4 regions of the Actinopolyspora sp. BKK2 genome follow, and region 1 is predicted to be linked to each of the others. Evidence: riboswitches for the same ligand, from Rfam matches in the RefSeq annotation. Region 1 holds a riboswitch; each other region holds the start of a gene.

Region 1 (7,397 bases):
CCGAGAGCTCGGACAACTGCAGGTTGGGCGCGCCCAGCCCCCGAGCGAGCCTGTCGGCGAGACCGAGTCGGATCGGCCCGCTCTCGCAGTCCACGACCACCGAAGCGACACCGAGCTCGGCCAGCATCCCGGCCGAACGCAGCGCGTCGTCGACCGCCTTGCGGCCGCGGTTGGCCTTCTCGCCTCCCGAATCCACCCCCACGGTGGCCTTGCCGTCGGTGAGCACCACGAGCAGGGGACGTCGCTGCGGATCGCGCATCCGCTCGGTGCGAATCACCCTGCGCGCGGTCAGCAGACCGTCCGCGAGGGGGGTCTTTCCGCCCGTGGGCAGCTTGCGCATGCGCGCGGCGGCGGTGTCCACCGAAGAGGTCGGGGGCAGCGCGATCTCGCCGGAGGTCCCGCGAAAGGTCACGACCCCAACCTTGTCCCTACGCTGGTAGGCGTCCCGCAGCAGCGCGAGCACCGCACCGCTGACCGCCGACATCCGTTCCCGGGCCGCCATCGACCCCGAGGCGTCCACCGCGAACAGCACGAGATTGCCCTCGCGGCCCTCGCGGACACCGTGCCGCAGGTCCTCCGGACGCAACCGCAGTCCGGGGCCGCTCCTGCCGCGGGCGCACTGATGAGGGGCTGCCGCGGCCAGAGTGGCCTGCAGGTGAACCCCGTGCCCCTCCACCGCGGAGGAGCGCACCACCTGCCCGGCACGGGAGCGCGACCTGGACCGCCGTCCCGGAGCCCCCTCCCCCAGACCGGGGATCTCCAGCATGCGGGCCCGGAAGTCCGGCTCCGTGGCCCCGGAAGTGCGCTCCTCGGGAGCGCTTCCGGAGCCGTTGCCGGTTCCGCTCTCACCGGAGGGGCCTTCCGAGGGAGCGTTTCCGCCCGCGCCTCCGCCCGGGCCCTCGTCGGGACCGTTCCCGTCCGGGGAACCGCCGACGCCCCCACCGGGACCGTCGTCCTCCGGCCCGTCCCCGGGGTCCTCGTTCCCGCCGGAACCGTCCGAACCGGACTCATCGGTCGAACCTCCCGGATCCGCCGTGCCGTCCGCGCTCGCCTCCGCCGTTCCCCCGGTGGTCTCGCCCTCGGCGGTCTCGCCCTCGGCCGTCTCCTCAGCCTCGACCTCCGCCGCGGCGTCCTCCAGGGCCTGCTGGAGCTGCTGCTCGTCCATGCCCGGCTCGTCGAACGGGTCCCGCCTGCGCCTGTGCGGCAGAGCCAGCCGCGCCGCCGCCTCCACATCGGCCGCGGCGACCGCGTCCACACCGCGCCAGGCCGCGTGCGCCACGGCGGCGCGAGCCAGCACCAGATCGGCGCGCATCCCGTCCACCTCGAACGAAGCGCACACGGAAGCGATTCGCCTGACCTCGGAAGAAGGCAGCTCGACGGAGTCCACGCGGGCACGGGCGTCCGCGATCCGCCGGGCCAGTTCGGCGTCGGACTCGGCCCACTCCGCGGAGAAGCCTGCAGGATCGGCGTCGAACCGCAACCGTCGACGCACGACTTCGGTCCGCGTCTCCACCTCGCGAGAGGCCGACACCTGGACCGTCAGGCCGAAGCGGTCCAGCAGCTGGGGACGCAGCTCGCCCTCCTCCGGGTTCATGGTGCCGACCAGCAGGAAGGACGCCGCGTGCGACAGGGAGACCCCTTCGCGCTCGACGTGGGCCCGCCCCATGGCCGCGGCGTCGAGCAACAGGTCGACCAGGTGGTCGTGCAGCAGGTTCACTTCGTCGACGTAGAGGACTCCGCGGTGCGCCGCTGCCAGCAGACCGGGCTGGTAGGCGCGCACGCCCTCGGTCAACGCGCGTTCCACGTCCAACGACCCGACCAGCCGGTCCTCGGAGGCGCCCACGGGAAGTTCCACCAGCTGGGCGGCACGCCGCGTTCGTCCGACGTCGCCGTCGTGGGGACCGTCGGGACAGCGCGGGTCCGGGGCGGAAGGGTCGCAGCCGAACCGGCAGTTCTCCACCACGTCGACGGCGGGCAGCAGCGAGGCGAGCGCGCGGACGATGGTGGACTTGGCAGTGCCCTTCTCCCCGCGCACCAGCACACCGCCGATGCGGGGGTACACCGCGTTGAGCAGCAGCCCCAAGCGCAGATCGTCGTGCCCGACAACAGCGGAGAACGGATAACGCACGGTCGACGAGGTCGACGTGGCAGCGGTCATCGCCGGTATTCCTTCCTAGGGTCTCGGACGCCCCTGGTTGCGGAACGAGGCAACGGCAGTGTCCTGACTCCCGGATCGACGCGCTCCTCCGGCCTTCCCTGGGCAACCCCGGTGGCACTCGTGCGGGAGAACCGCTACCCGGTCACAGTGGCGCCGGCCGTGCCGGATTCACACCGGCTTCCTGACCGTTGCTCGCTTGGATCAACGTGCATGGTCGCAGAAGCGCGCTCGGCGACCAAGCGTCGTGAGCTATCTCGTTAGCCCGGTCACTCTCTCCGGATCCCGGTGCATGTCGACGTGCGGGATGCCGTCCTCCTCGTAGTGCTCACCGTGCTCGAGGAAGCCGAACGAGCGGTAGAAGTCGACGGTCTGGGCCTGCGCCGAGAGCACGGTGGACGACTTGCGCACCTCGGCGACCGCCGCGTGCATGAGCTTCTTGCCGAGCCCCATGCCGCGAGCGCTCTCGGCCGTGCACACGCGTCCGATCCGGTAACTCCCACCCGGTTCCTCGAGCAGACGCAGGTACCCGAGCACCTGGGTCCCCCCGGCGTCGATCCAGAAGTGCCTGGTCGCTGTCTCGAGATCGCGCCCGTCCAGCTCGGGATAGGGGCACTGCTGTTCCACGACGAACACGTCCACCCGCAGCCGCAGCATGCGGTAGAAGTCCTCGGGGGCCAGATCGGCCGTGTAGGCGCGGTGCACTGCGGTGGCGAGAGGCTGCAGATTCACCCTTACCTGCCTATCACACCTCCTGCGCCGAACTCCGATGCGCCGCCGCTCCGGTCCGCGCCGGGGCCCTGACCGCTCGGAGTGCCGTTCGACTCACTGCCGGTACGCCCGCGGCTGATCGACTGTAGGGTTGTCCACTCGGCCGGTCCGCCACAGGAAGGAGACCAGGTGGCTCCCGAAACACCGACGACCTCGACGCTGCCCAAGGCCGAGCTGCACGTGCACATCGAGGGAGCTCTCGAACCGGAACTGACCTTCGACCGGGCGCGGCGAAACGGCATCACCCTGCCCTACACCGATGTCGAAGACCTCCGAGGACGCTACGACTTCAGCAACCTGCAGTCGTTCCTGGATCTCTACTACACGGGCATGAACGTGCTGCGGCGCGCCGAGGACTTCACCGCGCTGGCCGACGACTACCTCGACAGGGCGGCGCACCAGGGGGTCCGCCACGCCGAGATCTTCTTCGATCCGCAGGCGCACACGACGCGGGGCGTGTCGCTGGAAACCGCGCTCGACGGTTTGGAGGCCTCGCTGTCGAGCAGTCGGGAGCGTTTCGGCGTCAGCACCGGACTGATCGCCTGCTTCCTCCGGGACCGCGGTCCAGCGGAGGCTGAGCGCATGCTCGACGAACTGCTCGAGCACTCGCATCGCATCATCGGCGTCGGGCTCGACTCGGCCGAGCTGGGATATCCCCCCGCCGACTTCGCGAACGTGTTCGCCCGGGCCCGCGAGGCGGGACTGCACCTGGTCGCGCACGCGGGCGAGGAAGGCCCGGCTGAATACGTCTGGCAGGCGCTGGACGTGCTCGGCGTGGAGCGCATCGACCACGGGATCAGGTCGGTCGACGACGAGGAGCTCGTCCGGCGGATCGCCCGGGACCGCGTCCCCCTGACGGTGTGCCCGCTGTCGAACGTGCGTCTGCGCTGCGTGAACACCCTCCCCGAGCACTGTCTGCCCCGTCTGGTGGATGCCGGGGTCCGCACCACGATCAATTCGGACGACCCGAGCTACTTCGGCGGCCACGTCGGGGACAACTTCGCGGCGATCGAGCGCGAGCTCGGTTTCGGCGCCCGGGACCTCCGGGAGTTCGCGCTCAACTCGGTCGAGGCCGCGTTCCTGCCCGAGTCCGAGCGCGACCGGTTGCGCGGGCAGATCCAGGCCGGTTGATCGAGGTTCTCCGTTCGGCGCGGGCGCGACTTCGAAACGAGCACTCGAACCGATGGTCGCGCTCCTCCTCGACGACTTCGGGCGGTCGCGCGTTCACACTCCGGCGATCTCGTCCGCGTACCGCGCGAGTCTGGTGTAGACGCCGGGGAACCCCGAGCGCGCGCAACCGTTCCCGTAGGAGACCACCCCGACCAGCCTGCCTCGCACGATGAAGGGACCACCGGAATCGCCCGCGCAGGCGTCCTTGCCACCTTCCGAATACCCGGCGCAGAACATCCCGCCGGAGTCGAAGGACTCGTAGGCCCGCGCGCACCGGGAGTTCGCCATGACGGGCACGCGCACCGAGCGCAGCACCGGCGAGGCCGGCTCCGACTCCCCGGTGCGCCCCCAGCCGTAGACTGAGCCGGTGGTCCCGGGGGCGTACGGCGTCTCCTCGGCCGCCCCGACCATTTCCACCGGTCGGGTGGCCACCTTCCGGCTCAGCGTCAGCACGGCCACGTCGAATCCGCTCGTGAAGTGCTCGTACCTGGGGTGCCGCCAGACGCGTTCGACCTCGACCGACTGCCCCGCCCCGGTGCGCAGGTCCTTCCTGCCGAGCACCACGCTCAGGTCCCGAACCGACCGGGGAGATTCGCCTCCGGGAGTCATCGTGCAGTGCGCAGCGGTTACGACCTTGTCGGCCGCCACGAGCGTGCCGCCGCAGAACTGACCTCCCGAGCGGTCGGTGAGCGCGGCCACCCACGGTGCCTCACCGACCCGAGTGGCCTGCCCTCCGACCACCCGCGCCCGGGTTCCTGCGTGCTCCGTTCCCGAGGCGGCAGCCACGGCCGCGTGCTGCGCTCCGCTCACCAGGAGGACGGCTGCGAGCGCGAGAACGCGGAACAACGTTGCCTTCGACACCGCACGGCACCGTTCGCGGCCAAAGCGCAACCACTGTCACCCCACTCCGAACGTGTCGTACCAACGGCGGACTGTATCCGTCTTGTCGTGCTGCTCACATGAGGGACAGCTCACTGCTGGGCAGTAATTTTTTTCGTTATCATGGTTTCCGGTCGGAAAAGTTCCCGCTCATTCGCGACCAAAAGAGCTTTTCTTTTCCAGTAAGCATGCTGCTGCGGTACGAACCCCGACCCTGCCGAGCAGAAGATCACCCGATCGCGTGAGCAAGGCGCCCGCGCACGGGTGAACTTCCGCTCCCGGAACCGGTACTCGGATCGCGTCACGCCGTGAACGAAAGGAACGCCATGCTGTTGGATGTCGGCACCCTCCCGGCCTTCATGCTGGCCAGCGCGGTGGTCATACTCACACCGGGGGTGGACACCTTCCTGCTGCTGCGTACCTCGGTGCGATTCGGCACGCGTCCCGGAATCCACGCGCTGGCGGGCATTCACACGGCGAGCCTGATACAGGTGAGCGCGGTGATCTCCGGACTCGGCGCGCTGATCACAAGCAGGCCGGAGGTTCTGTCCGTGATGAAGTGGGTCGGTGCCGCGTACCTGGTGTACCTGGCGATCAGCATCCTCCGCGGGCTGTGGCTGACCCGCAAGGAGGCCACGGCGGCCTCCACACCGGAGGCGGAGGTGCGCCCCGAGGCGAACCCCTACCTGCGTGGCCTGCTGAGCAACATCACCAATCCGAAGATGTTGCTGTTCAGCCTGGCCTTCCTCCCCCAGTTCGTCGGTTCGGCCAGCAACCCGGCGATCCAGCTGGCGGCGCTCGGGGTCGTGTTCCTGCTGCTGGCCGCCGTCTGGGAGTTCACGATCGTGCTCACCGCCTCCCGGGCAGCGGAGAGACTGCGCAGGCCCAGTTTCCGCAACTCGCTGGACCTGGTGAGCGCGATCGCCTTCCTCGGGATCTCCGCGGGGCTGGTGGCCGGGTGAACCACGCGAGGTCACACGCCCCCGCGAAGACGTCCTGTCGAGCAGCGGGACTACGGGGCCTTCCGGCTGCGGCGGCGCCGGAACGCCGCACCACTTCCGCCGAAGCACCAGCCTGCCCGGGGGAACCGCTCAGGAGAGCTGGGCGCGGACCTGGTCGGCGTAGCTGGCCATTTCGGTGTAAACACCCGGCTTCCCGGGGCGCGCGCACCCGATGCCCCAGGAGACCACGCCGATGAGCTTGCCCCCGGCCACCAGCGGGCCTCCCGAGTCGCCCTGGCAACCGTCCACTCCCCCTTCGGCGTACCCGGCGCAGACCATGGCCCCGGGCACGAAGTTGCTCCCGTAGGTCTGCCCGCACTCGGAGTCCGCGACCACCGGGACCGTCGCCTTCCGGAGGATGTCCGAGGGTCCTCCTCCCTCGGAGGTGGCACCCCACCCGAGGACGGTGGCTTTCGTGCCCGGCTCGTACAGCGCGCCGTCCTCGTCACCGGCCAGTGGCAGGCTCGCCCGTGAGAGCGAGTCCCGCAGGGTCAGCACCGCGACGTCGGCCCCGCGGTACGGATCCGTGTACTCCGGGTGCACCCAGATGCCGGAGACACCGGTCACCGTCCCCGCCTGGGTGTTCTTGTCGGTACGTCCCGCCACCACCCGGATCCGGTCCGGTTGTTGATCGGCCACGCAGTGGCCCGCGGTAACCACCTTGTCGGGAGCGGCTACGGCGCCCCCGCAGAACTGCTTGCCCGCGGCGTCCACCAGGTAAACCACCCACGGGTGATCGGCCACGTCGGCTGGTTCTCCGCCCACGACGGGAGCTGCGGCCGAGGACCTCGCCGTGTCCCCGGGCTCGGAAGCCGTGTCCCCGGGCTCGGAAGCGACCGCGCCCGCGGGCACGAGAAGCGCCCACAACGCGGTGACGATGAGCAAAGTCGCGGAACGATGGCGCCACACTCGTTGTCGCATTCCACAGCTCCCTGCCGCCGTCCAACCACGATGCGGAACTTCCGCGCGGGAGGCTCGTCCACCGGGTTGCCGAGTACCGCTCTCTCCCCGTGACCGGGCTGTTGTCGACAGTGTCCACGACGTACGCGAACCAAGCGCGCCAGCGAACCGAAAGTGGACGCTTCCCACTCGATCGTGTGATAAAGGATCTCCTTCGGCAGCGCAGCGTGCCCTCACGGGGCAGCACGCGAATTCCGGGCTGCACCAGCACGAAGACCCCGCACCGAGGCCTCGGAGCCGCAACCGGACCACTACCGAAGCCTTACCCCTGTGTCACTCGATCGGACCATCGAAGCGCTAATCTGGATCTCGTGCAACATGTGGCGATCGTGACCGACTCGACGGCATCACTCCCCCAGGACCTGGCCGCGCACTGGGGGATCTCGGTGGCCAGCATGCAGCTGCGAGTCGGCGACGAGCTCACCCGGGAACCCCGCGTGTCCACCGACTGGTTGTTGCGT
Region 2 (7,397 bases), on a different contig from region 1:
GGCGAGTCCTCCACGACGGTTCCCTCGACCGCGGTGGCCGACTCGCCCGAGCGCTTCGGCTTCTGCCCGGGCTTGGGGCGGGGAGCCTCCTTCTTGGCCTCGAGGTCGCGCTCCTTCTGGCGCTGCTCCTCGCGATCCACCTTGTTGGTGAGGAAGTGCTGCTGGCCGAGCGTCCACACGTTGTTGGCCAGCCAGTAGAACAGCACGGCCATCGGCAGGAACCAGCCGGAGACCAGCGCGCCGATCGGGGCGAGGTACATCATGACCTTGCCCATCATCGCGCTCTGGGGATTGGCCATGGCCGCGTCCGACTGCCGCTTCATCGACATGCGCATCGTGAAGAAGGTGGCCACCGACGCGACGATCATCAGCGGGATCCCCACCGCGATCATCTCGGGCCTGCTCGTCCCGAAGTTCTCCAGCTGCTGCTCGGACTGGGTGATGGTGTTGGAGAGCTTGGCCCCGAAGATGTCGGCGTTGATGAAGGAGGTGACGCCCTCCTGGCCGAACACGAAGTTGCTGTCCTCGTCCGGCTTGAAGCTCCGCAGCACGTGGAAAAGGCTCAGGAAGACCGGAATCTGCACGAGAGCCGGAAGGCAGCCGCCCAGGGGGTTGACCCCCTGCTCGGACTGCATCTTCTGCATCTCCTGCATCATCTTCTGGCGGTCGTTCTTGTATTTTTCGCGGATCTTCTGCATCTGCGGGGCGAACTTCTGCATCTTCCGCCCCGCGCGGATCTGGCTCAGCGCGGGCTTGAGCAGCAGGACGCGCAGGGTGAACACCAGGAAGAAGACCGCGAGCACCCAGCTGATGCCCTGGTCCTTCCCGAACAGCGCGCCGAAGATCGCGTGCCAGAACCACAGGATGGCCGACACCGGGTAGAGGATAAAGCCGAAGAAGTCCGCCACTCATTCACTCCTGGTCGTCGCCCGGCGTGCTCCTCCGGGCTTCACCTGCACAACCGCACCCCGTACGCACCGCAGGGCTCAGCCCTGCCAGGGTGCCACGACCGAATCCGATCACGACGCGCGGGAACCCCCACAGCCGCCTCGACCGCGCGACACCGGACCGCCCGGAGAAGGGCTCCCGAAACCCCCCGGTCCGACCGGCGCGAGCTCAGCGGGCTCGCGCGCACGAGCGGACCGCGCGGGAGGTCTCATGCGGAGTCGCCCGCGGGGCCCCTCCGAAAACGGAGAGCACGGCGCTGTTCACCCACGTGATTGTACGCGCGGCCTGCCGAGCGCGGACACCCCGGAAGGACGCGGAGATCACAGCGGACACCGGGCGGACGCCCTCCCCGGCGAAGTCTCCGCCGAAGAGTTGACTTGAACCTTACTCGAAGTCCTAGTTTGACTCACGTCGCCGCAGCCGGAACCGACCGGCTCCCCGAGAACGAAGGAGCACCATGAGTTCGAACGCCCTCCGCCTCGCCGTGATCATCGGCAGCGTCCGTCAAGGCCGCTTCGGCCCCACCGTCGGCCGCTGGGTCGCGAGCGAAGCAGAACGGTTCGAGCAGTTCGAGGTCGACCTGATCGACCTGGCCGAGTTCCGGCTGTCCCTCGACATGACCGGCGAGCCGATCCCCGGCTGCCGGGGATCGGCCGAGGAGCTGCGGCGGCGGCTCGGCGCAGCAGACGCCTTCGTCGTGGTCACCCCCGAGTACAACCGCAGCTTCCCCGCCGCGCTGAAGAACGTGATCGACCACCACAAGGTCGAGTGGTACGCCAAGCCCGTCGGACTGGTCTCCTACGGAGGCATCGCCGGTGGCCTGCACGCCGTGGAGAACCTGCGTCAGGTCTTCGCCGAGGTGCGCGCCACGACCGTGCGCGACACGGTCAGCTTCCACGGGGGCCAATCGGCCTTCGACGAGGACGGTGCTCCGGTGGACCAGGCGGGCAGCAGCACCGCGGCCAAGACGATGTTCGAGGACCTGGCCTGGTGGGCCCGCGCGCTGGTCGAGGCCAAGGAGAAGCGCCCCTACCTCGGCTGAACCAGCCGCCCTCGCGGGGGGGGCAGCGGACCTCAGGGGCTGAATCGCGGGCGGGTGCGCCCGGTGGAACCGTTCCGCACCCGCTCGCGGGGCCCGGCGCTCTGCTCAGCGCTCCGAGGGCTTGCCGGGGAAGAAGCGGACCGCGGGGCGCCCCTCCGGACCGTCCGGGGAGACCCCGGCCCGCACGTCGTAGACATCGGCTATGAGCTCCGGCGTGAGCACCTCGGAGGGCTTGCCCGAGGTCACCGCCCTGCCCTCCCGCAGCACGATCAGCTGATCGCAGAACATGGCGGCCAGGTTCAGGTCGTGCAGCGCCAGCACGCTGGTCACCGGGATGCGCACCACGAGACCGAGCAGTTCGAGCTGGTGCCGGATGTCCAGGTGGTTGGTCGGCTCGTCGAGCAGCAGCTCCCGCGGCTGCTGGGCCAGGGCACGCGCGATCTGCACCCGCTGGCGCTCACCACCGGACAGCGTGTGCCAGGAGCGCCGCGCCTTGTCCGACAGCTCCGTGTACTCGAGAGCGGAGCGAACGGCCTCCTCGTCGGCGGCCGTCTCCGCCGACCAGGCACGCCGGTGCGGGACCCGACCCAGTCGGACGACGTCGAGCACGTTCATGTCCACCCCGGTGTCGGCCTGCTGCTCCACGAGTCCGACCTTGCGGGCGACGTTCCTGCGCCCCACCCGGTCGATCTGCACGCCGTCGAGTCGGACCTCCCCGGACGAAGCGCCGCGCACTCCGGACAGCAGCCGCAACAGGGTCGACTTGCCGGAGCCGTTGGGCCCCAGCAGCCCGACGGTCGAGCCGGGCTCGGGCTCGAGGCTGACCTCGTCGACGATCAACCTGCCGCCGACGTGCCAGGAAACCCGGTCGGCGAGCAATCCCACGGCGCCGTCCCCCTTCTCGCGATCAACTCGTCTTGCGGGTGCGGTAGAGGATGACCACGAAGGCGGGAACACCGATCAACGAGGTCATCACCCCCACCGGGATCTCCTTCGGGTCGAGCGCGGTGCGCGCGATCGTGTCGATCCACACCAGGAAGATCGCCCCGGCCAGCGCGGTGGTCGGCAGCAAGCCGCGATGCCCCGATCCGACCAGGGCCCGAGCGGCGTGCGGCAGCACGAGTCCGACGAAGCCGATCGCGCCCGCCGAGCTGACCAGGGTCGCCGTGAGCAACGCGGTCGCGATCAGCAGCACCGTCCTGGTGCGGGTCACGGAGACGCCGAGCGAGGCGGCGGCGTCCTGCCCGAAGGTGAACGCGTCCAGCGCGGTGGCCTTGGCCAGGCACACCAGCAGCACCACGATCAGCGCGAGCAGGCACGAGGCCACGTCGAACCACCCGGTTCCGGACAGCGAGCCCAGCAACCAGAACAGCACGCTCCGGGTCTGCTCGGCGTCGCCTGCCGACATGACCACGAACGAGGTCAGCGCCGAGAACAGCTGCATGGCCGCCACGCCGGACAGGATCACGCGGTCGGCCGTGCCGCCCACGACGTGGCTCAGCACGAGCACCAGCGTGAACGAGCACAGCGAACCGAGGAAAGCTCCGAGCGAGAGCGTGGCCACTCCGCTGCCGAGCCCCAGCACCACCACCGACACGGCCCCCGTGGAAGCGCCCGAGGAGATCCCCAGCACGTAGGGGTCGGCCAGCGGGTTGCGCAGCAGGGACTGCATGACCACGCCGCACAGTCCGAGCCCGGCCCCGCAGACGGCGGCCAGCACCGTCCGGGGCAGCCGCAGGTTCCAGATGATCCCCTCGCGGATCAGCGAGAGCCCGGAGTCGCCCAGGCCGAGGTGGTCGGCCACCACCGCCCACACGTTCGGCACCGCGATGTCGGCCGGTCCTATCGTGATGGTGAAGGCCACGGACAGGCACAGCAGGACCAGCCCGCCCAGCCAGAGGGCCGTGGTGCCCACCCCGCCCGAGCGGGTGAGTGGCGACCTCATTCGACGAGACCGAACTCGCGCAGCTTGGCGGCCACCCGCTCCACTCCGTTCACGGTGCGGATCGACGGGTTCATCGCGGCCCCGCTCAGCTCGATGTAGCGCTCGTTGCGCACCGCGTCCATGTGCTTGGTGACCGGGTTGGACTCCAGGAACCGGATCTTCTGCTCGGCTTCCTCCGCGGTTTGGCTCTCGCGGGTGAGGTCGCCGAGCACGAGCACGTCCGGATTCCGCTCGGCCACCGTCTCCCAGTTGATCTGCGGCCACTCCTGGTGCGTGTCGTCGAAGACGTTCCGCGCGCCGATCCGGTCGGTGATGATCCCCGGCGCGCCGCAGCAGCCCGCCATGTACGGCGACTCCTTGTTGGCGAACCAGTAGAGCACGCTCACTCCGGAGGCATCGATGTCCTCGGTGGCCGCGGTGATCCTGCTCCGCAGCTCGTCGACCAGTTCCGCGCCGCGCTGCTCGACGTCGAACATCCGCGCGAGGTCCTCGATCTCCTGGTAGATCCGGTCCATCCGCAGCTGCTCGGAGCGCGAGCCGTCCCCGTCCCCGGCGTTGTTCTTGGCGCAGTCCGCGGGGGCCACGTAGGTGGGAACGCCGAGCTGCGCGAACTTCTCCCGCGAGGCGACCCGGCTCACGGTGCTCTCGAACGAGGCCGAGACGAAGTCCGGTTCCTCGGCCAGCACCCGCTCGTAGGAGGGGGTGTCGTCGGCGAGCCGGGGGACCCCGGAGTTGGCCTCCTCCAGGGACTTCAGCACCGGGTCGGTCCAGGTCGCCGTGCCCGCCACGCGGTCGGCCAGGCCGAGGGAGAGCAGGATCTCGGTGGATCCCTGGTCCAGGGAGACGGCCCGTTCGGGCGGGGCGTCGAGGGTGACCTGCCTGCCGCAGTTCTCGACGGTTCGCGGGTACCCGGGCGCGCTCCGCCCGGAGGAGTCGGGGGATCCACCGCCGCAGGCGGTGAGCAGACCTGCTGTGAGCAGCGTGAGACAGCACAGCGACAGTGACCGGGACGGTCCACGCATAGGTTCCTCTCCGTCGGAAGGCTCGAGCGCGGAGCCTCGCGGGCATTCGAACCGCCGGTTCGGATGCGAACCGCCGGTTCGGCGGGTGCCAGCAGGTTTTCGGGCTCGAGATCCTCCGGGCGGAAAGCGCCTTCCCGGGAGTGTCCCCAGTGGCCGTTGCTCCGCCCGTCCCTCACACCGCTGCGCGTCAGCTCCGGATTCGCACCGGATTCCCTGGCCCATCACGGGTTGACTGGCGCGGACAGCCTAACAGCGCGGTGTTCGTCCATGAACCGGTCGAGTGCGGACGTGCGCGGACGCACACTCGCCGGCGGCGAGCAGCACGCGTCCCCCAGCGCTGCCGCACCGCTCGCTCGGACCGCTCGGATCGGGAGTCGACCGGGTCCCTTCGGAGGGGACTGAGACGAGCGCTGGGACGAGGCAGTGATCGGGGCGTCCTCGCGCTCATCGTTCTCACTGGTGAGTAGCGGTGCCCCCGGTCGGACTCGAACCGACACTACGACGATTTTAAGTCGTCTGCCTCTGCCCATTGGGCTACGGGGGCTCGCCGTTGGAATCGTCGCCGACGACACGCGTCACGACCAGCCCACACCTGGCTTCCTTAGGACGTTCCGATCGTGCCGTTGGTTCCAACGCGGAGGAAACCGCCATCTGGAGCAACCGCAGTAACTCCACGTGCAAAGCAACGGAGTCTTTACTCCATACGAGCTAATTTAAACACACTGATGGGTGCTACTCGCGGAACGAGTGACAGCCGGTAACCACGGAAGGTCAGCAGTGCGGGAAACCGTACACACGAGGCCGCGCGCCGGGCGAACCGGCACACGGCCTCCGCTCCCGCGCGGGGAGGACTCAGCTCGAGGCGGCACGCTTGAAGTCCGCCCGCGGATTCTGGATCTGCCCCATCGAGACGACCTCGCGGCGGAACAGGAACGCGAGGGTCCAGTCGATGATGATCCTGGCCTTCCTGTTGAAGGTGGGCATCTTGCTCACGTGGTAGGTGCGGTGCATGAACCACGCGATGATTCCCTTGGCCTTGAAGCCGTAGACGTCGGCGACTCCCTTATAGAGCCCGAGCCCGGCGACCGACCCCGCGTTGCGGTGGTAGTACTCGCCGGTCTTGCGGCCGCGCATCGAGGAGATGACGTTCTTGGCCAGCTGGTGCGCCTGACGAACCGCGTGCTGGGCCGACGGAGCGCAGGTGGCGTTGGGGTCCTCCTCCGTCTTGGACAGGTCGGGCACCGCCGCGCAGTCGCCCGCCGCCCAGATCTCGGGGTTGCCCTCGACCTGCAGGTGCGAGGTGGCCTTGATCCTGCCCCGCTCGTCCAGCGGGAGATCGCTGTTCTTCAGCACGGGGTTGGCCTTGACGCCCGCGTTCCACACCAGGGTGTCGGTGTCGAACTCGGTGCCGTCGGAGAGCACGGCGTGACCGTTCTCCACCGACTTCAGGAAGGTGTTCAGGTAGACCTTGATGTCGCGGTCCTCGAGCGCCTTCACGGTGTAGACGCCCATCTTCTCGCTCACCTCGGGCATGATGCGGCCCGCCGCCTCGATCAGCGACCACCGCATGTCGTCCCGCTCGATGGACTCGTAGTAGCGGGTGGCGTACCTGGCCATGTCCTCGAGCTCGGCCAGGGCCTCGGTACCCGCGTAACCGCCACCGACGAAGGTGAAGGTCAGCAGTCGTTTGCGCAGCTCCGGATCGGAGGTGTTCGCGGCCGCGTCCATCTTCGCCAACACGTGGTTGCGCAGATAGATCGCCTCACCGACGGTCTTGAGCCCGATGCCCTGTTCGGGCAGACCCGGGATCGGCAGCAGGCGCGAGACCGATCCGAGCGCGACAACGAGCACGTCGTAGCCCAGGTCACTGGCGATGCCCTCGGCGTCCTCCACAGTGACCGATCGCTTTTCCTTGTTGATTTCCGTGACACGTGCGGTGAGGACATGACACCGCTTCAACACTCGTCGCAACGGCGCTACCACGTGACGGGGCTCAACGTTGCCCGCCGCCGCTTCCGGTAGGAAGGGCTGGTAGGTCATGTGCGGCTGAGGGTCGACGACCGTCACCGAAGCCTCACGGCGGCCGAGCTTGGACTGCAGGCGCAACGCGGTGTACATGCCGACGTAGCCGCCGCCGAGAATGAGAATCCGGGTGGGATCGGATTTACCAGCCATGCCTCTATGGTCACACCAATACGGCCTCCGACACCTCGGCGGCCCCCTCAAATGTGACACCGCTCGCGGGTGTTCCTGATCACAAAAACAGCCCGTGCACAGCCGTGAGCGATGCGTCCTCCACGCGCACGGAACGGGCGCGGGCGCGCACGCGGCGTCCCGCGCGAGCACGATCCGCCCGGAGGAGGTGTCGTTCGGTTTCCCCGCCGTGCGGCTACGGCACCGCGGAGCGTCCGGCCGGGGTCGATCTCGAAGTCATCCCCGC
Region 3 (7,397 bases), on a different contig from region 1:
CGGATGGCCATGGCCACCTGGTTCGCGGTCTCGGCCAGCGGCTGGTCGTTCCGGACGAAGGACCAGGCGAGGATGGTGACAGGACCGGTGAGCATGCCCTTCACCGGTTTGTCGGTCATGCTGCGGGCCGTCTCCGTCCACCCGACGGTGATCGGCTCGGGGCGCGAGACGTCGCCGAACAGGATCGGCGGCCGCACGCACCGCGAACCGTAGGACTGCACCCAGCCGTTCTCGGTGCTGACGAAGCCCTCCAAGTGCTCGGCGAAGTACTGAACCATGTCGTTGCGCTCGGGTTCGCCGTGCACGAGCACGTCGAGCCCGAGCTCCTCCTGCAGGTCGATCACACGGCGGATCTCGCCGGTCATCGCGGACTCGTAGGTGGCCCGGTCGATCCGGCCGTTGTGGAACCGCGCGCGTGCCCCGCGCACCTCGGAGGTCTGCGGGAAGGAACCGATCGTGGTGGTCGGCAGCGGCGGCAGGTCGAGCGCCCGCTGCTGCTCCGCACGCCGCTTCGCGGGGTCGCCACGCCGCGCGTGCTCGGGACGCAGCTCCGAGGTGCGCGAGCGCACCCGCTCGTCGCGCGACCTGGCCGCGGCCCGGCGGTCCTCGACCGCGGCACGCCCCCTGTCGAGCTGCTCGCGAACGACGTGACGGCCCTCGTGCAGCGCGCGGTCGAGCAGCACGACCTCCTCGACCTTCTGCTCGGCGAAGGCCAACCACGACTTGACCTGCGGGTCGATCTCGCGTTCGGCCGAGACGTCGTGGGGGACGTGCAGCAGCGAGCAGGAGGTCCCGATCGAGACCTCACCGGCGACGCCGAGCAGGGTGGCCGCGGTGGAGAGGGCCTCGTCGAGGTCGCAGCGCCAGATGTTGCGACCGTCGACGAGCCCGGCGACCAGCGTCTTGTTCCGCAGTCCGGTCAGGCCGGAAAGCACGTCGGGCGTGGTCGAACCCGCGACGAGGTCCACCCCGACGGCCTCGATCGGAGCGGAGGCGAGCACTCCGAGGGACTCGCCGGGGTCGCCGAAGTAGGTCGGCACGAACAGCTTCGGCCTGGTGGACAGTCCGCCCAGCCGCGCGTAGGCGGTGCGCAGCCTGTCCAGTTCGGCCGAACTGCGGTCCGCGGCGAAGGCGGGCTCATCCAGCTGCACCCATTCGGCGCCCGCCCGGTGCAGCTCCTCCAGCAGTTCGGCGTAGACCGGCAGCAGGTCGTCCAGCCGATCCGCGGGGGAGAAGGAGGCGGGGGCCTCCGCGGTGCTCTTGGCCAGCAGCAGGAACGTCAACGGCCCGATGAGCACCGGCCGGGTGGTGATTCCCAGTTCACGGGCCTCCCGGAACCGCTCGACCGGGGTGCGGTCGGAGAGGCCGAACCGGGTGTCCGGGCCGATCTCGGGTACGAGGTAGTGGTAGTTGGTGTCGAACCACTTCGTCATCTCCAGCGGAGGTGTGGACTCCGCTCCGCGGGCCATCGCGAAGTAGGTGTCCAGCGGGTCGCGACCGAGATCGCGGTAGCGCTCGGGAACCGCCCCGAGCGTCACGGCGGTGTCCAGCACCTGGTCGTAGTAGGAGAACGTGTTGCTCGGGACGGATCCGAGTCCGGCCTCGTGCAGCCTCCGCCAGGTTCGCGCGCGCAACTGCCCGGCCGTTTCGCGCAGCCGGGCCCGGTCGGTCTCACCGGACCAGTAGTTCTCCAGCGCCCGTTTGAGCTCACGGCGCGGCCCGATGCGGGGATAGCCGAGTACGGTGGATCCGATTTGGCTGGTCAAAGCTCTCTCCTCGCGAGCTCGACGGCATGGTTGGCCGGAGGCCTCGAGGAAAGTGGCACAGGTGTCGTGGTCGCGTGGGAGCGTACGACCCGCCGTCCTGCCGGCCTTCCCGCGAGGCCCCGGACTCGCGCACCGGAGTGCGCATCGATGGCAGGTCTTCGGACTCGTGGGCACTACCGGCCCGGCCGGTTCTCCTACTCGCCGTCGGCTTCCCGGGCGGTTCTCCCGTCCAGTGCCGTGCTCCGAACGCGATCCTCGTCGACCGCGTGGGGACGGCGTTCGTTCCCACTCACCGCTGCGGGGCAGTCCCGGATTCGCACCGGGTTCCCTCTTGCCTCACCGGGCGGGACGTTCTCGTCACCGCCGGTGAACCACCGATGCACGCATGGTTGCGTGCTCGGCCCGGTTTGGCAAGTCCCCAGTGGTTCGGTCCAGGCCGGTGGAGGGGGCGGGCGAGGCGTTTCGGCAGCGATTTCGGCTTCCGGTGTATTCTCGGTCACAGCGCGGTCCGTCCGAGTTTCGCCGAGCGGAGCGGAAAGGCGTCGCGCTTCGGGGAGTCGAGTGGCACACTTTACGGGTCGGTGCCGCGGGTGAACTTGCGAACGGGAGCTCCCGCGCGGAAGCATGTCCTCATGCCGAGCGAACTGCTGCCCACGACTCGACGCGCCCTGTTGCGGCGACTGGCCGTCGAGCAGTCCCAGAACCGTGTTCCCTCGTTGATCGCCGGGCTGGTCCGCGACGGTGAGACCCTCTGGGTGGACGGCCGGGGATCGGTGCGCACCGAACCGCCCACGGCGAACACGCAGTACCGCATCGGTTCCATCACCAAGACGTTCGTGGCCGTGCTGGTGCTGCGCCTGCGCGACGAGGGGCGGTTGGAGCTGTCCGATCGCTTCGGCGACCACGTCCCGGGAACCGTTGTGGACGATCGCCCGATCTGGCAGCTGCTGGCGCACAACAGCGGGTTGAGCTCCGAACCGGCGGGGCAGTGGTGGGAGCGCGTTCCCGGCGACACCCCGGAGAGGTTCGTCGCCTCGGTGGACGATGCGCAGCTGCGCGAGGAACCCAGGCACGTCCTGCACTACTCCAACACGGCGTTCGGGCTGTTGGGCGAGCTCGTCGCGCGGCTGCGCGGTGAGGACTTCGCCACCGCGCTTCGCGGGGAGATCCTCGATCCGCTCGGCATGCGGCGCACGACGATGGAGCCGGTGGAGCCCTACGCTCCAGGACTGGCCGTGCACCCGTGGGCCGACGTGCTTCAGCCGGAGCCGGCCGAGGACGCGGCGGCGATGGCCCCCGCCGGACAACTTTGGTCCACTGTGGATGACATGGTCCGCTGGCTGCGCTTCCTCATGGGCGAGACCGGTGAGGTGCTGCACCCCGACACGCTGGCCGAGATGCGCCAACCGGCCAGCGTGGACGACGGTGCCGAGTGGAGCCGGGGGTTCGGACTCGGTCTGCAGCTGGCGCGCCACCGGGGGCGCAGGCTTGTCGGGCACGGCGGGTCGATGCCGGGGTTCCTCGCGAACGTACTGGCCGATCCGGAGGAGGCGACCGGGGTGGTCTTCCTGGCCAACACCACCTCCGGGGTTGGGGCGTTGGCCACCGATCTGCTGGACGTGCTCGCCGAGCACGAACCGCGCATCCCACCGGAGTGGCATCCGAGCACAGAGGTCTCGGAGGAGACGCTGGCGCTGACCGGGCTGTGGTACTGGGGACCGATTCCGCACCTGATGCGGGTGCTGCCGGACGGGCTGCTCCAGCTGTCGGCCTGGAAGGGGCCGGGCAGGACCTCGAGGTTCCGCTACGCGGGGGAGGAGACCTGGATCGGCCTGGACGGTTACCACCGCGGGGAGCCGCTGCGCGTCGTCCGTTCCGCGGACGGGACCCCCGCCCACATCGATCTGAACACCTTCGTGTTCACCAGGGCTCCGTACGATCCGAACGCTCCCGTCCCCGGCGGAACGCTTCCGTGGAAGTGACCGGTTGATCCCGCCGGAGGGGCGGAACCGCTCCGCCCCTCGGTTCACGGCCGTCCCCACGCGGGGCCGTCGGGAACGTCTCACCGGACGGGCAGGGCTCGTCCGGTCCGCCCCGTCGAACCGCCGGGTGAGTTTCAGCCGTCCGTTCGGTCCGGCAGGTTGGCGAACAGGTCGACGTGGTTGCCATCGGGGTCGAGCACGGTCGAGTAGCGCTGTCCCCACGGTGCGTCCCAGGGAGCGTGGTGTCCCCGGTGGCCCGCCGCGGTGAGCTCCGCGTACGTGCTGTCGACGCCCTCCGGCGAACCGCAGTCGAAGGCCAGGGCGATGCGGTGCCTGTCGGAGGACGGTTCCTGATCGGGCTCGGTCGTCCACACCGCGTCCGCCCTGTCCCACATGAGTCGAACTCCCGTGGGCAGGGCGGCCTCCACGTGGGCCTCCGCGTCGGCGGAGGCGGGCAGGTCCAAACCGAGCCGCCGGTAGAAGGCCAGCGTTTGCGCCATGTCGTCGGCGACCATGCCGACGGCGCTGAATTCGATGGACATGACGGCAAACTAGCCGGTCGAGGGGCTCCCCGAGTTGAACGAGTCGGTCGGGACGTGGTGAATTCGTTGAGTAGTTGACCGTGTCGCCCGTGCTTTGCCTCTCGAATGCCGAGTGACCTCCGATTTCCGGCGAGCGGAACACGGGGTGTCACTCGGGAAGTCGAGCACCGATCATGTGTTGACCGTCACCCGATCGTGTCGTAGGTTGTTCGAACAACGTTCGGCATACCGAACATGCGATTGGAGAGCCAACTCGCGGACGGCGACAGGATCGGACGACGATGCACACTCTGGCCGATGGGCTACGGCTGTCGTTGAACTGGATGGACAGCCTCATTCTTGTCATCTATTTCGCGGTCGTTATCGGGATCGCGTTTGCCGCAAAACGAAGCGTGCACTCCACGCTGGACTTTTTCCTGTCCGGGCGCTCGTTGCCCGCGTGGGTCACCGGACTCGCGTTCGTTTCGGCGAATCTGGGGGCGACCGAGATACTCGGAATGGCCGCGAACGGGGCACAGTACGGTGCCTACACCATTCACTGGTACCTGATCGGCGCCATCCCCGCCATGGTCTTCCTCGGCCTGGTGATGATGCCGTTCTACTACAACTCCAAGGTGCGCAGTGTTCCCGAATTCCTGCTACTGCGGTTCAGTCGTTCCTCGCACCTGCTGAGCGCGATACTCTTCGCGGTGGCCTCGGTGCTCATAGCGGGTGTGAACCTCTACGCCCTGGCCATCGTGCTGCAGGCCCTGCTCGGCTGGCCGATTCCGCTCTCGATCATGGTGGCGGGGCTCTTCGTGCTCGCCTACATCGTCATCGGAGGGCTCACCTCGGCCATTTACAACGAGGTGCTGCAGTTCTTCGTCATCGTCGCGGCACTGGTGCCGCTCACCGTGCTCGGGCTGGTCCGCGTCGGCGGTGTCGGAGGTCTGCTGGACAAGGTGACCGCCTCGGAAGGGGCGCAGTTCCTGAGCGCCTGGGGCGGCACCGGATTCGGCCAGGACAATCCCCTGGGGGCCAACTGGCTGACCATCACCCTGGGACTCGGTTTCGCCATCTCGTTCGGCTACTGGACGACGAATTTCGCCGAGGTCCAGCGGTCCCTCTCGGCGAAGAACCTCTCCGCCGCGCGGCGCACCCCGTTGATCGCGGCCTTCCCCAAGATGTTCATCCCGCTGATCGTGGTGCTTCCCGGCGTGATCGCGCTGCTCGTGCAGCCGAACATCGGTCAGCCCGGAAGTGGGTACGACTACAATTCAGCGATACCGCTGCTCATGGCGGAGCTGTTGCCGAACGGTGTTCTCGGATTGGCCGTGACCGGGCTGATGGCCTCCTTCATGGCGGGGATGGCGGCCAACGTGTCCAGTTTCAACACGGTTTTCACCACCGACATCTGGCAGGCCTACATCAAGCCGGCGATGTCGGACGCGCACTATCTGATGATAGGCCGCGTCGTCACCGCGGTGGGCGTGCTGATCGGGATCGGGACGGCGTTCATCGCGGCCTCGTTCAGCAACATCATGAACTACATGCAGACGTTGTTCTCCTTCTTCAACGTCCCGCTGTTCGCCACCTTCATCCTCGCCCTGTTCTGGAAGCGGATGACCGCCCAGGCCGGTTTCTGGGGTCTGCTGCTCGGAACGCTGGCTCCGGTCGGTTTCTACAGCCTCTACCGCGCGGGAATCGTGGAGATGGGCAGTGATCAGGCGGTCAACATGACCTCCTCGATCATCGCCTTCGCGGTCGACGTCGCGGTGAGCGTGCCCATCGCCCTGGCGACCCGGCCGAAGCCGGCCGAGGAACTGGTCGGACTGGTCTACACGAAGGCCGATGCCAACACGCGGGGCGAACTGCAGAAGGGCGACGACGCCTGGTATCGCAAACCGGCCCTGCTCGGTTGGGGAGCGATCGTGCTCGCGGTGTTGTGCTACATCCCGTTCTCCCTGTGAGGTTTCGTCGCGAGTTCGGCGCGGCCGGGTGCTGCTCACCCGGCCGCGTGTCGGAGTTCCAAGTTTGGAGGTAACCGTTGTCCGAGCAAACGGATTCCGGAGAGGACCGGCGCGAAACCGGGAACTCGTCCGCGTCGACGAAGCTGTTCGACATCCGGACGATCATCGGCGGGCTCTTCGTCGTGTACGGCGTGCTGGTGGGGTTCGCCGGCATATTCCCCACGAAGGAGGGGCTGGCCAAGGCCCAGGGCATCAACATCAACCTGTGGACCGGGCTGTCGATGCTGGTGCTCGGTGGGCTCTTTCTGCTCTGGGTCAAGTTGCGTCCGCTCGAGGCGCCGGAGGTTCCCGCAGAGGAGGACTGATCTTTCCTCAGGTCGGCGGTGCCTATTGCTTGGCGGTGCGGGTGGCGGAACCTCTCGCGGGCTCTCGCTGCGGGTGCCCCGACATCGGGTAGCGGCCTACACAACGTCGGGGCCGTCCTCGCGAGAGCACCACGAGAGAACCCGCGGCGGTGCCGACTGCTCGGGCTCACAGCGCTTTCGTTGGGGTGAGGCTTTTCGGGGACTGGCTTGTCGTAGGTGGTTGCGCGGTGGTGCCTCTCGCGGGGTCTTGCTTCGGGCACCTCGACATCGGGTAGGCACCTACACAACGTCGAGGCTGTCCTCGCCGGGCACTCGACTGAGACCCCGCGGGCGGTCGGGCTGCTCAGGCTCGTAAGCGCCTGCGGTGAGGTCCGGGAGAAGCTCCCCGAGCGGCCCGTCGACCGCGGCGGGGCTCTGCGTCATCCCGCGCGGTGCCCCAACCTCTCGGAGAGGTTGGCGGCGCCGCGCATCACCGTCTCGGTGAGTCCCCGCTCGACTTCCTCGTCCCACCTGAGGATGGGAACCGCGATGCTCATGGCGGCCACCACCTCGGCCGAGTGGTCGTACACGGGCGCCGCGACGCAGGCGACCGAATCATTGGACTCGCAGTGCTCCCGGGCGCGTCCGGAACGTTCGCGGACCTCGGCGAGCTCGGCGAGCAGACTCCGGTAGTCGGTGATGCTGTTGGCGGTCATCGGCGACAGCGTGCTCGAGCCGTAGAGCTCGTCGAGCTTGTCCGCGGAAAGCGGTGCCAGCAGGGCCTTGCCCACCGCCGTGCAGTGGGCGGGAAGAC
Region 4 (7,397 bases), on a different contig from region 1:
CGGGAGCGGATGAGCGCGCCCGTGCGGTCCGGATCACGGCCGCTGCTCGTCCCGGCACCCGGTTCCGCGGCGGGGCGTGAGGAGGTCCGCCGCGGGAGCACCCGTGAGGAGGGCGAACGGAACGCCTCAGTCGTCAGCGGGAACGTCGTCCAGGAAGCGGGCGATCTCGCGCACCGCCGAGGCGTTGCGCGGCCCCTCCACCAGGGAGGCGTAGGGCAGGGTGAGGAAACGTCCCCGCCGGACGGCCTCGAGCTCGGAGACGGCGGGGTGCCCGCGCAGGAAGTCGATCTTCTCCGCGGCGCTCCTTCCTCCGTAGTCGTTGATCAGCACGACGTCCGGGTCGGCGCGCAGCACGGTTTCCCAGCTGACCGTGGTCCAGCTGTCGTCGAGATCGCGGAAGATGTTCTCCCCACCAGCCTTGTGGATGATCTGGTCGGCGGCCCCGCCGTTTCCCGAGGTGACGGGTTCACTCCTGCCCGAGTCGTAGAGGAAGACGCTGGGAGTGTCCCCTCCGGCGTTCCTCTCGCGCGCCTGCGCGATGGTGCTCCGGTACTCGGAGACCAGCCGCTCGGCCCGCTGCCGCACCCCGAACAGCTCGCCGAGGTTGCGGATGTCGGTGTACAGCGCCCGCAGCGGGGGCATGATGCCGCGCGCGTCCCGGGCACCGCTCCGACGGCAGGACTCGCTGAGCACGTAGGAGTCGATGCCGGCCTTCTCCAGGCGTTCGGGGGTGAAGCGCTCCGTCTCGCCGAACCCGTAGTTCCAGCCCGCGAAGACCATGTCCGCCCCGGCGGCCCGGACCCCCTCCATGCCGATCTCCTCGCCGAGGTGCGGTGTCCGTTCGAACTTCGCGGACCAGGGCGAGCTCCGCACCCCGTTGCGCTGTCCGTCGGACAGGAAGTAGCCGGCCATCCTGTCCTCGAGCCCGAGCGCGAACATGATCTCGGTGATCCCGATGTCGTTGGTGACCACCCTCCGCGGTGGCCGGTCGAAAGTGCGCTGCCGCTCGCAGTTGTCCAACCTCACCGGGAAGCGTTCCGGGGGCTCGCCCGAGGACGTGGTGGCCACCCTGGCGCCGCACCCCCCGAGCAGCAGGACACCGGACATCAGCAGGGAAACGCCTGCGAGTGCTTTCCGCCGGATGCGCACTGTGGATCTCATCCTTTCGGTGGTTCGGCCGTGCCGGAGCCGGTGGCCGGGGCGAACAGCAGCTGGGGGACGTCGCTGTCGGGGTGGCGGACGACGTGCGCGCGCACCCCGAAGACGTCGCCGACGACTTCGGGGGTCAGCACCTGCCCGGGAGGGCCACCGGCCACCACGTGCCCGCCGCTGAGCACGTAGACCTGGTCGCACCAGGCCGCGGCCAGGTTGAGGTCGTGCAGCGCGGTCAGCGTGGTCATGCCCAGCCGGCGCACCAGGGACAGCACCTCCAGCTGGTGCCGGATGTCGAGGTGGTTCGTGGGTTCGTCCAGCACGAGCAGCTCCGGTCGCTGCACGAGCGCTCGCGCGATGAGCACCCGCTGCTTCTCACCGCCCGAAAGCGACAGCACGCTCCGCTCCGCCAGGTGCGCGCAGCCCACGGCGCGCAGCGCCTCCGCGTGGGCGCGGTCGCGTTCCTCCCGCCCCGTTCCGCGGTGCGGGGTGCGGCCCATCTCGACGACCTCGGTGACCGTGAAGTCGAATTCGGACTGGGACTCCTGGGTCAGCGCGGCCATCAGGCGGGCGCTCTCCCGCAGGGACATCGCGGAGACGTCCGAGCCGCCGAGCCGGACCTCGCCCCGGTCGGGGCGCAGGGTCCGGTACACGCAGCGCAGCGTGGTCGACTTGCCGCTCCCGTTGGGCCCGACCAGCCCCACGAGCGCGCCCGAAGCGACGTGCACGTCCACGTCCCGGACGAGTCGCACGCCCGCCGCGGACACGTCGACACCTTCCACGTCCAGGTCCATCAGTTACCTCCCAGCGCGTTTCCGCGGCGGCGCATCAGCAGCAGGAAGCACGGAACACCGATCGCCGCGGTGATCACACCGAGCGGGAGCTGTTCGGGGGCGGCGACGGTCCGCGCGAGCAGGTCCGTCCACACCAGGAACACCGCACCGGCGAGGGGAGCCAGCAGCAGCACCCGGCGGTGGTCGGCCCCGACGAGCAGCCGCGCCAGGTGCGGCAGCATCAGCCCGACGAAGCCGACGGCTCCGCTGACCGCCACGAGCACACCGGTCACCGCGGCGGCCACCACGAACAGCTCGCGGCGGAAACGCGCCGGGCTCACCCCCAGCGTGGTGGCGGTTTCATCGCCCATGGCCAGGGCGTTGAGCCTGCGGGCCGACAGCAGCAGGTAGCAGAGTCCGCAGGCGACCACCACCGTGGCCACCGGCAGCGAGTTCCAAGTGACGCCGCCCAGGCTGCCGAGCAGCCAGAACATGGTGGACTTGGCCGCGTTGCCGTTCGGAGCCTGGAAGATCAGCAGCGTGGTGACGGCGGAGAACCCGTAGGACATCGCCGTTCCGGTCAGCACCAGCCGCAGCGGGGCGAGCCCGTTCGAGGTGCGGGCGATGGCGTAGACGAGCGCGGTGGCGCACAGCGCGCCGAGGAAGGCGGCCGTGGACAGGGCGTACAACCCCAGCGCACCGAGGATCCCGTACAGCGCGACCGCGCTGGCTCCCACCGAGGCTCCGGAGGAGATGCCGAGCACGAACGGGTCGGCCAGGGCGTTGCGCACCATGGCCTGGGTGGCGACCCCAACAGCGCTCAACCCGGCTCCGACCACCGCGGCCAGCAGCACCCTGGGCAACCGGACGTCCCGGATTATGTAGTAGATGCCGGCGTCCTCGGCCGGGATCACTCCGCCGCGCACTGCTTCGCGGAGCAGTGCGACGGTCTTGCCGAGGGGAATGCCGGTGGGGCCCAGCGCGACTCCGCACACGACGGAGCCGAGCAGCGCGACCCCCAGCAGCAGGCACAGCAGCGGAAGGCGGAGCCTGCCGGGACGTTGCCCGCGCGGTGCCGCTCGAAGCTGAGCCGTATCGCACAACCCGGGGACCTTTCTGCGTTGCAGACCACGCGAAGGCACCCGGCGCGCACGTGTCCACCCGGGACGGGTGTCGTGCTCGGGCTCCCTCCCCGCAGTCCTCGACGGTGGTGGAGCTTTCCGCGCCCTCACCGGGTCCGCTTCCGGGAGGGCGCCGCGACGACGTCGGGCTCTCGGGCTTGCTCACGCGAGCTCACCGTTGCGGGTCAGCGCCGGATTCGCACCGGACTTCCCCCGAGCGCCGTCGTTGTGGTTTTCCTGCGGGCGGATCTTCTGCCAAATGTTGGCGATTGTCCATGCTTTGTGCGGCTGGCCACAGCCGAGCGCGCTCGGCACCGGGGAGGTGACCGGGGAGAAGCCCGTGGAACGGGAGTTGTCCGATGTGGCGGGAACTTTCCGGTGCGTTCCACCCGGTGCGGGGCGCGCCGCGCGCACCGCGCCGTCGTGGTGCCGGGCGTCGTGGTGCTGTTCGAGGGGCGGGCAAGCCCCGCGACAGCGGGCGGTGAACCAACCGTTCGCCGGGAAAACCGGTGGAGAGGGTGAGGCCGGCGGGATTCGAACCCGCACTGGCTAGGACGTAGTCACAAGGGGCGAATTGGAGGGAGCGACATATGTCGAAAACGACCGTTTCTCGGCGTGGACGCGGCACGAACCAGCGCCGAAGCCGCTCACCTCGAAGGCGAGACCGCGAAAGTTGAGGAGTAAACCGCGAAGTCGGAGGCGCGGGCGGCGAAGTCAGCGGCCGGAGGATCGCAGCGATGAGCGAGCACCGAGCCGAGTGTGCCGAGCTGCGAGCCGAACGTCCTCGCCGAGTTCGTGCGTCAGCTCTCGTCGAGTGCGCGCTCCGCATAGGTGATCAAGTTCTGACAGATGTGGCAGTGCGTCGGGACCTCCACGCTGGCCATGTCGAGCTTGTAGAGCCAGAACGGCGGGAAGCTCTCGCCGTCCTCACCGGCCTCGAAGGCTGCCCGTCCCTCCTCGGTCAGACGCTCGATCTCAGCGAGGTACTGGTCAGTCATGTGGTAGAATTCCTCGAAGCCGTGCTCGCGCACGTACTCGAAGTTGAATCGGATCGACTCGAGTGCGATCGGGAACGGATGCAGTCCGAAGTGACCCCGCATACCCTCGACCAGCTCGTCGACGTCTGCCGATCGGACCACCGCGTCCAACCGCGCCCAACGCCCCGACTCGCGGTAGTCGGTAAGTTGGGTAGCGATCAACTGTCGGGCAGCGGCGAGGTTGTCCCGTTTTTCGTCGAACAGGCGCAGCGCCGCGTCCCGCGCCTCGGAGCTTCCTGTTTCGTGGGCCTCCTTCACGGCCGCCACCAAGTGCGTCACGATCGCACCGTCGGCGGACATCTGCGCGCCGAACTGTCCCCACTTCGCGGGTATACCCTGCTCGGCGATGCTGTCGAGGAACCGAGTACCACTGAAAGTCACGATCGGACCTCCGCGTGCTGACCAATGATCCTGTCCGGCACACGCTAGACAGGAATACGATTTGATCACGCCGCCGAACGGGTACCGCTTGTTGACTCATTCGGGTGGCGTGGTCAGCACCCCGCGAACAGTCGCGCTCACATCGTCCAGCGGTACCGTTTGCTGAGCTCCCGTGGTCAGGTCACGCACGGTCACACGCTCACTGGCCCAATCGTCGGCGCCGATGATGACCACGGCTTGTGCTCCGGCTTTCGCTGCGCGGGAGAGTTCCTTGCCGAGCTTGCGTACCTCCAACGGCGTGGTTGTGCGCAGTCCGGCCGAGCGCAGCGAGCGCGCCGCACGACGGGCAGGCTCGAACAGAGTCCCTTGAGTGGGGATGACGACGACATCGACGTCGCTGCGCGGTTGCGGCAACAGACCGTGAGTGTCCAGGAAGTCGATGATGGTGACATCGCCCATGCCGAACCCGAAGCCGGGAATCTCCTTCGAGGAGTACAACCCGACCAGGTTGTCATAGCGTCCCCCACCGAACAGAGAGCGCCGGTTCGTCGGGTCCGTGTCGAACACCTCGAACACCGTCGATGTGTAATAGTCGAACCCGCGGACGATCAGTGGATCGAATTCCACGAGATCCGCGGCGTCGGTATCGAGCACCTGCAGCAACCGCGACTCGTCGCGCACCTCCTGCGGCAGCTCCCGCACGGCGGCGGGACCATCCTTGACGATCTGACCGAGGCGGGCGAATTGCTCGTCCGACAATCCGATTTCGGCCGCGTCGGCCGCGAGCGCATCGTGGGTGACCTTCTCCCAGCGGTCAAGCAGGTTCGCGGTGGCGCGGATCTGCTCGTCCGGCACCTCGACGATGTGGCGTAGCAGTGCGTCCAGCAGCACCCGGTCACTGACGCGCAACCGGTACATGTCCGTGGTAGCTCCCAAAGCGGCCATCATGTCGTGGATCAGCTCGAAGAACTCCACTTCGACGGCTGTGCTCGTCGAGCCGAACAGGTCAACGTTGATCTGCCAGTGCTCGCGCACCCGGCCGCGCTGCGGACGTTCGTAGCGGTGACAGTTCGGGTGCGAGTACCAGCGCACGGGGAACGTCAGTTTGCCCGCGTTGCCCGCGATCATGCGCGCTACCGACGGTGTCATCTCCGGGCGCAGCGCCAGTCGCCGTCCTCCCTGATCCGTCAGCGTGTAGAGCTGCTGTGAGACGATCTCTTGCGAGGATTTTGCCTCGTAGATCTCGACCGGTTCCAACTGCGGACCGTCGTAGCGCTGGTATCCGTACCGTTCGAGCACGTCGTAGAGCCGATGGAACACCTGCGTGCGGATCGACATCTCGTCGGGCAGGAAGTCGCGAGTTCCGCGATACGGCTCGGTCGGCAGGTACTCGGCCACGGTTGTCCCTCGTTGCAGATCGACAGTGGTAAGGCAGTACTCAGGGTAACCGAGGCCGATTGCCACCGTTGCGGCGCTCGCAGCACCGTCAATCGAGTGCCGCCGTCAGGAAGCACCACGGCCGGACGCGCGAACCCCCGATATCCCGCGTATCTTGCTCGTCTCGCGGGAGCATCGGGGTGTTGTGTTTCGGGCCAGGTCTCGACTGCTGTGGCTGAGTCCGGCGCGGAGCAGCTGTGGAACTTCGTCTTCACTGGTAAGTGAGGCCGGCGGGATTCGAACCCGCACTGGCTAGGACCTAAACCTAGTGCCTCTGCCTGTTGGGCTACGGCCCCCTGCGGCACAGAGTACCGATAGGATCCGACTCGGCCCGGGACGGCCCCGATTCGGGCGAGTCCACGACACGGCCAGCGTGGCCGCCCGTTGGTGCCGTGGTGTGATCTACGCTGTGCACAGCCGGGTGCCGAATCGGGGATGTGGTGCCCCCGGCCGCGTACCTTCGATCACCGCAACCAGGCCGACCACGACCCCAGAAGTACGAGGAGGACAGGTGGCCCGCGATCCCGACGCCATCCAGCGCGACATCGAGAAGGCACGCGAGTCGCTCGCTGCCTCGTTGGACGAGCTGGAGACCAAGGCCAACCCGACGCGCGCCGTGGAAGCAGGCAAAGCCGGTTTGCAGGAGAAGCTGGAGGACCCGCGGGTCCGCTACGCGTTGATCGGCGTCGGCACCCTGGCAGCGGTGCTCGTGCTGCGCAAACTGCTGCGCTGACTCCTCCCCGCCGTTTCCTCCCTGCCGCGTCCGGTGGCGAAACCGGTCGAGCCCCACCGGATCGCGGGGCCGCGGGACACGTTCCCGCGCGGACGGCTCCGCCAGGACGGGAACACGCCTGAAGGCGGGCCGCCCGCGGTGCTGGGCGAAACGGCAGCCCCGCGTTCCGCTAGCGTCGCGGCGAGCAGCGGAAGTCGGCAGCGCGGGCAGCGGCGGCAAACCTCGTCCGAGCTCGCTCAGCGCAGCAGGGGCAGCAGCGCCTCGTGCAGCACGCGGTCCACGAACCGCTGGTCGAGCGGTTCGCCGGTCAGCATGAGCCGGTGGATCAGGGCCGCCCCCGCGAGCTCGACGACGGTGTCCACCGGAGCGTTCTCGCGGACCTCGCCGCGCTCGCTGCCCCGGTCGATGATGCGGCGCAGCACGTCCCGCTGCGGCAGCAGGAAGGACTCCCGAAACGCCTCGGCCAGCTCCGGCTCGTGGGGCAGCTCCCCCACGAGGGCCTGCGCGGCCTTGCCCACCGGTCCGTCGAGGAACTCGGCGAAAGCGCTGAGGAACTCGCCGAGGTCCGTTTCCAGCGCCCCGTTGTCCGGCTGGGGGACGTTGCGCTGCACCAGCTGGGTGCAGGTGTCGATGACCAGCTCCAGCTTGGACTCCCAGCGGCGGTAGATGGTCGCCTTGCCCGCCCGCGCCTGCGCGGCGACGGCGTCCATGGTCAGCGCGCGGTAGCCCACCTCGGCCAGCACTTCCAGGGCCGCGGTCCGCA

The links. A riboswitch is a leader RNA that binds a small molecule or an ion and turns the genes downstream of it on or off. The one in region 1 is predicted to bind cobalamin.
Region 2: it holds a riboswitch for cobalamin, as region 1 does, so the genes downstream of both, G9Q41_RS12335 (ABC transporter substrate-binding protein) here and G9Q41_RS09025 (VWA domain-containing protein) in region 1, are expected to answer to the same signal.
Region 3: it holds a riboswitch for cobalamin, as region 1 does, so the genes downstream of both, metE (5-methyltetrahydropteroyltriglutamate--homocysteine S-methyltransferase) here and G9Q41_RS09025 (VWA domain-containing protein) in region 1, are expected to answer to the same signal.
Region 4: it holds a riboswitch for cobalamin, as region 1 does, so the genes downstream of both, G9Q41_RS13645 (iron ABC transporter permease) here and G9Q41_RS09025 (VWA domain-containing protein) in region 1, are expected to answer to the same signal.

The regions. Positions count from the first base shown of each region.
Region 1 is NZ_JAANTE010000003.1:479,460-486,856, forward strand. Features, by position in the region: gene G9Q41_RS09025 (VWA domain-containing protein) at 1-2,158, opposite strand, end outside; cobalamin riboswitch at 2,195-2,363, opposite strand; gene G9Q41_RS09030 (GNAT family N-acetyltransferase) at 2,408-2,887, opposite strand; gene G9Q41_RS09035 (adenosine deaminase) at 3,056-4,057, shown strand; gene G9Q41_RS09040 (serine protease) at 4,151-4,957, opposite strand; gene G9Q41_RS09045 (LysE family translocator) at 5,302-5,937, shown strand; gene G9Q41_RS09050 (serine protease) at 6,067-6,897, opposite strand; gene G9Q41_RS09055 (DegV family protein) at 7,248-7,397, shown strand, end outside.
Region 2 is NZ_JAANTE010000005.1:38,553-45,949, reverse strand. Features, by position in the region: gene yidC (membrane protein insertase YidC) at 1-908, opposite strand, end outside; gene G9Q41_RS12350 (NAD(P)H-dependent oxidoreductase) at 1,406-1,990, shown strand; gene G9Q41_RS12345 (ABC transporter ATP-binding protein) at 2,096-2,875, opposite strand; gene G9Q41_RS12340 (iron chelate uptake ABC transporter family permease subunit) at 2,898-3,935, opposite strand; gene G9Q41_RS12335 (ABC transporter substrate-binding protein) at 3,932-4,957, opposite strand; cobalamin riboswitch at 5,030-5,209, opposite strand; tRNA gene G9Q41_RS12330 (tRNA-Leu) at 5,428-5,501, opposite strand; gene G9Q41_RS12325 (NAD(P)/FAD-dependent oxidoreductase) at 5,810-7,132, opposite strand.
Region 3 is NZ_JAANTE010000008.1:107,557-114,953, forward strand. Features, by position in the region: gene metE (5-methyltetrahydropteroyltriglutamate--homocysteine S-methyltransferase) at 1-1,766, opposite strand, end outside; cobalamin riboswitch at 1,898-2,157, opposite strand; gene G9Q41_RS16775 (serine hydrolase domain-containing protein) at 2,399-3,748, shown strand; gene G9Q41_RS16780 (VOC family protein) at 3,883-4,290, opposite strand; gene G9Q41_RS16785 (sodium:solute symporter family protein) at 4,572-6,239, shown strand; gene G9Q41_RS16790 (hypothetical protein) at 6,317-6,604, shown strand; gene G9Q41_RS16795 (IclR family transcriptional regulator) at 7,024-7,397, opposite strand, start outside.
Region 4 is NZ_JAANTE010000005.1:321,453-328,849, forward strand. Features, by position in the region: gene G9Q41_RS13635 (ABC transporter substrate-binding protein) at 127-1,161, opposite strand; gene G9Q41_RS13640 (ABC transporter ATP-binding protein) at 1,158-1,946, opposite strand; gene G9Q41_RS13645 (iron ABC transporter permease) at 1,946-2,962, opposite strand; cobalamin riboswitch at 3,172-3,314, opposite strand; gene G9Q41_RS13650 (hypothetical protein) at 3,847-4,464, opposite strand; gene hisS (histidine--tRNA ligase) at 4,561-5,862, opposite strand; tRNA gene G9Q41_RS13660 (tRNA-Leu) at 6,124-6,197, opposite strand; gene G9Q41_RS22720 (DUF3618 domain-containing protein) at 6,413-6,634, shown strand; gene G9Q41_RS13670 (TetR/AcrR family transcriptional regulator) at 6,871-7,397, opposite strand, start outside.